One region of the Pseudonocardia sp. CA-107938 genome, then DNA from elsewhere that is predicted to be linked to it. Evidence: riboswitches for the same ligand, from Rfam matches in the RefSeq annotation. Region 1 holds a riboswitch; the other holds the start of a gene.
The links. Region 1 has a riboswitch for thiamine pyrophosphate ahead of thiO (glycine oxidase ThiO). Riboswitches for the same ligand answer to the same signal wherever they lie in the genome.
Positions count from the first base shown of each region.

Region 1 (2,451 bases):
GCACCCGTTCGGCGTCGCGGAGCAGGTCACGCACCCCGCCGACGGTCACCTCGGTGTCGAAGCCCGTCTCGTACTGGGTGGCGCCGAGCACCAGTCCGCCGTCGCGGGGCACCGCGTAGACCGGACGGCCGTCGACCAGGGCGCGCACCGTGCGCGTCGGCGGCGGTAGCGCGCCGGCGCGGTGGCCGAGCCGCAGGACCTCGCCCTTCACGGGGCGGACGAGCCCGGCGAGCGCCGGGTGCAGCCCGGCCGAGTGCGCGCCGGCGCAGACCAGCACCCGTTCGGCACCCAGCTCGCCTTCGTCGGTCCGCAGACCCGTGACCTGCGAGCCGTCGTCCAGCACCGCCCGGACGGTGGCGCCGACGAACCGCGCGCCCGCCCGGGCGGCCGCGTGCTGGAGTGCGTCCAGCAGCTGCCGGTTGTCGACGGCGAGATCGCCCGGCACCGAGAGACCACCGCGGACGTCCGGCCCGAGGCCGGGTTCGAGGCGGCGCAGCTCGCGGCCCGAGAGCCGATCGACGGCCCGCCCCAGGCGGGCGAGGTGATCGGCCAGGCCGTCCAGCTCGGCGCGGTCCCCCGAACCCGTCGCGACGACCACCGTGCCCTCGGTGCGCAACCCCGCCGGACGGCCCGCCGCCGCGCCGAGCTCTTCCGCGAAGGCCGGCCAGGCCGCGACGGCGGCCAGACCCAGTTCCAGCAGCGTCTCCTCGCCGGGCCACGCCTCCGTGACCGGGGCGAGCATGCCGCCGGCCACCCACGACGCACCTGAACCGGGCGCCGGATCCAGCACGACGACGTCGTGCCCGGCGCTCGCGGCGCGCCACGCGCACGTCAGGCCGATCACGCCGGCCCCGACGACGATCAACTCGATGCTCATCCCCATCCGCTCCCTGCGCCGGCATGACCCGGATCAGGTTCGACGGTCGGGACCGATCGAGTCCCCTCTCAGCCCACGCGGCGGGCTCCCGTGCGTCACCTGCCGTCGAGCGTACGCTCCCCCGTCGTGCCCGGATTCGACGCCGCTGCCCGCCGCGAGCGCCTCGCCGCCGCCCGCCTCTACCTCTGCACCGACGCCCGCCGCGACCGCGGCGATCTCGCCGAGTTCGCCGACGCCGCCCTCGCCGGCGGCGTCGACATCGTGCAGCTGCGCGACAAGGGCGCCGACGGCCCGCTGGAGGCGCGCCACGAGCTGGCCGCGCTGGAGGTGCTCGCCGAGGCGTGCGCCCGGCACGGCGCGCTGCTCGCCGTCAACGACCGGGCCGACGTGGCGCTCGCCGCCCGCGCCGACGTGCTGCACCTCGGGCAGGACGACCTCCCCGTCGGGACAGCTCGGCGGATCGTCGGTGACGACGTCGTCGTCGGGCGCTCGGCGCACTCCGCGGACGAGACGGCCGCTGCCGCCGTCGAGGTGGGGGTGGACTACTTCTGCGTCGGCCCGTGCTGGCCGACTCCGACCAAGCCTGGCCGCCCCGCGCCCGGGCTCGACCTGGTGCGCACCGTGGCCGGACGCGCCCCCGCCCGCCCCTGGTTCGCCATCGGCGGCATCGACGAGCAGCGGCTGCCCGAGGTGCTGGCCGCCGGCGCCGACCGGATCGTCGTCGTCCGCGCGATCACGGAGGCCGAGGACCCGAAGGCCGCGGCGCAGTCCCTCCGCGCCGCCCTCCCGAGCTGACACCGAGCCCTCCGCGAGTCGTGGTTTCGGTGTCCGCGAGTCGCGGTTTCGGTGTCCGCGAGTCGCGGTTTCGGTGCCCGCGAGTCGCGGGAACGAGGCCGCCGAGTTGCGGATCTTGGTACCCCCGCGCCGTCACGAGAACCGCATCTCGGCGTCACGAGAACCACGACTCGCCGACGCCAGAACCACGACTCGCGGTCAGTTGGTGGCGTGGACCAGGGTGGGCCAGAGGGCCGTCCAGGAGGCGCGCGGGCCGCTGCACACCTGGACGGTGTTGCCGGCCTCCTCGTCCGCGATGCCGTACGGGTTGCTGAGGACGGCGACCGGCGTGCACTGCGCGAAGGTCCTGGCGAGCACCGGTTCCGGCAGCCCGACGGTGACGATCTCGGTGGTGTCGGCGGGCGGCGGCCCCCACGTGCCGTACGCGTTGTGGCCGCTGTAGGCGCGGACGCCGGCGAGTTCCATGGCCGCCGCCTCCCCGTAGTTGGCCGTGAGGACGGGCGCGCCGGGGCGGGCGGCCGCGATCTGCGCGACGTAGGACGGCCAGCCGGGCGGGTCGGACAGGATCGGGTTGATCTCGACGAAGGGCAGGTGTCGCTGGACGTCGAGGGGAAGGACGGGCAGCGCGCTGGGCACGACGACGGCGGCCGCGGCCGCGAGGGCTGCGACGGCCGCGACCGGGCGGTCGTGCCGGCGCTCGACCACGATCCCACCGGCGGCGAACAGCGGCAGGTAGGCAGGCAGCAGGTAGTAGGAGCGGCCGCCGGTCAGTGCGAGCA
Region 1 covers NZ_JBNJNA010000001.1:1,064,289-1,066,739, forward strand. Annotated here, with positions in the region: gene thiO (glycine oxidase ThiO) at 1-877, opposite strand, end outside; TPP riboswitch at 871-979, opposite strand; gene thiE (thiamine phosphate synthase) at 1,004-1,672, shown strand; gene ACQEVB_RS05235 (glycosyltransferase family 39 protein) at 1,871-2,451, opposite strand, start outside.

Region 2 (2,451 bases), 4.0 Mb from region 1:
CCTGCCAGGCCACCAGCAACACGGCGAGCAGCAGCAGTGCCGGCCACACCCGTCGCAGCACCGCGGCGCGGGTCCGGGGCGGGTCGGCCGGCCGCGGTGGCGCCTGCAGCGGGGCCGGCGCGGTGGCGGTCACGGCGTCGCGAGGTAGTCGTCGGTGAACCAGGACGCGAAGTCGGGCTTCGCGGCCAGCGGCTTCCCGTCCGGGCCGGTGAGCACGCCCTGGTCGTACACCCAGCCGGAGTAGCCCGCCCATCGGTCGAGCGTCTGCGTGCCGACGCGGCCGTTCGCGTCCTTCAGGTAGGACGCAGCCAGCGCCTGCTGGCTCTGCCGCACCAGCTCGGCGTTGCTGGCGAGGTCGGGGTTGGCGTCGAGCAGTGCCTGCGCGGCGGCGGCCGGATCGTCGGCGCCGAGCTGGTAGCCGCGCTGGGCGGCTTGCACGAACTTCGCGGCCAGGTCGCGGTGCGCGGCGAGCCACGGCGAGTTCCCGATCACGATGACGCTGTACGCGTCGGGCAGGCCGAAGTCGGTGTAGGCGAACGTGCGGAACGGGTGCCCGGCCAGCTTCGCCTCGATCCCCTCCCAGGCCACGAACGGCTCGGTGAAGTCGGCCTGGCCGGACTGCACGGCCTCGTACGCCGACGAACCCAGCACGACGGTCTGGAACTCGCCCCGCCCGCCGGCGGCCTTGATCACCGACCGCATCTTCGGCGCCTCGCTGGGGCTGCCGAACCCGCCGTAGATCTTGCCGTCCAGGTCGCGCGGGGACGCGATGTCGGTGCGGTCGCCGCGGATGCCGATCGCGCTGCCCCAGTGCTGCAGCACCGCAAGCACCGACGTCGTGTCGGCGCCGGCGGCCTTCGCGAAGGTGAACGAGTCCTGGAAGGAGATCCCGAACTCCGCGGCCCCCGACGACACCAGCGTGTCCGGGGACGTCTGCCCGTACGGGAGGAACTGCACGTCGAGCCCGGCGTCGCGGAACCAGCCGCGCTGCTGGGCCACGTACAGCCCGGTGTGGTTGGTGTTGGGCGTCCAGTCCAGGGCCAGCCGGATCGTCTGCAGCCCCGGCGCGGCCGGCTGGCTAGTGCCGCCGCATGCCGCGAGCAGCAGTGCGGCCACGACGAGCAGGACAGCGGTGCGCATGCGTCTCATCGACGGTTCCTCCCTACGCCGGTGCTAACCGGGTCAGGTACGAACGGTCGGCGGCCGGTCCTGCCGCCATCTCAGCCTCGGAGCGTGAGGTTCCCGCGGGTCCCGACGACCCTACCTCCCGCGTCGCCATCCCGCCCACGGCACGGCATGGCGTACATCACGCGGTCGGCGAGTCCCGCGCTCCGCCGCGCGAGTCCCGCGCTCCGCCGCGCGAGTCCCGCGTTCCGCCGCGCGAGTCCTGCGGCTCGACATGGTGCTGCTCGGTAGGGAACGCCGGTCCGAACGCGCAACTCGCCCGACGAAACCCACGACTCGCCGGACCGAAATCCACGACTCGCGGGCCCGGAACGCGCGACTCGCCCGGCGGAACGCGCAACTCGCCCAGCCGGAACGCGCAACTCGCCCAGCCGGAACGCGCAACTCGCCCAGCCGGAACGCGCGACTCGCCCGGCGGAACGGTCACGTCCACGGAGGTGGTGTACGACTTCGTCGCTGATCAGCGGCGTGGTGTCGGGGTGTGAGACGGCCATCGCGTGATCCTTCGAGTGCTCAGGTTCTCGAGGGAGGAGACGCGATGGCCGCGTTGGACAGTGTGGACGATGTCGCGGGCTGGCTTGATGACCGGCTCGCCGGGGCGGGCCCGGATCTGTTGCGGGCGATGGTCAAGCAGTTCGCTGAGGCGTTGATGGCTGCGGAGGCTGACGCGGTGTGCGGGGCGGGGTATCGCGAACGCAGCGTTGCGCGGGTGAACTCGCGCAACGGGTATCGGCACCGGGACTGGGACACCCGGGCGGGCAGCATCGAGTTGTCGATCCCGAAGTTGCGCTCGGGCAGTTACTTCCCCGACTGGTTGTTGCAGCGGCGTCGCCGCGCCGAGCAGGCGTTGGTGTCGGTGGTGGCCACGTCGTATCTGCTCGGGGTTTCCACCCGGCGGGTGGAGAAGTTGGTCGCTCAGCTGGGGATCGAGGCGTTGTCGAAGTCGCAGGTGTCGGAGATGGCCAAGAGCCTTGATGCCCAGGTCGAGGCGTTCCGGTCCCGGCCACTTGACGCCGGCCCCTACACGTTCTTGTGGCTGGACGCGCTGACTCAGAAGGTGCGCGAAGGCGGGTGCACGGTGTTGGTGCACGCGCTGGTCGCGGTGGGGATCACCGAGGGTGGGCAACGCGAGGTGCTTGGTGTGGACGTGGCCTCGGGCGAGGACGGGGCCGGCTGGTTGGCGTTCCTGCGTTCGTTGGTGGCCCGGGGCTTGTCCGGGGTGGCGTTGGTGGTCTCAGATGCCCATGCCGGGCTGGTCGAGGCCAT
Region 2 covers NZ_JBNJNA010000001.1:5,103,854-5,106,304, reverse strand. Annotated here, with positions in the region: gene ACQEVB_RS25285 (ABC transporter permease) at 1-133, opposite strand, end outside; gene ACQEVB_RS25280 (ABC transporter substrate-binding protein) at 130-1,149, opposite strand; TPP riboswitch at 1,143-1,256, opposite strand; partial or broken gene ACQEVB_RS25275 (IS256 family transposase) at 1,724-2,451, shown strand, end outside.
Region 2: linked by a shared signal. The riboswitch ahead of ACQEVB_RS25280 (ABC transporter substrate-binding protein) and the one ahead of thiO (glycine oxidase ThiO) in region 1 are both predicted to bind thiamine pyrophosphate.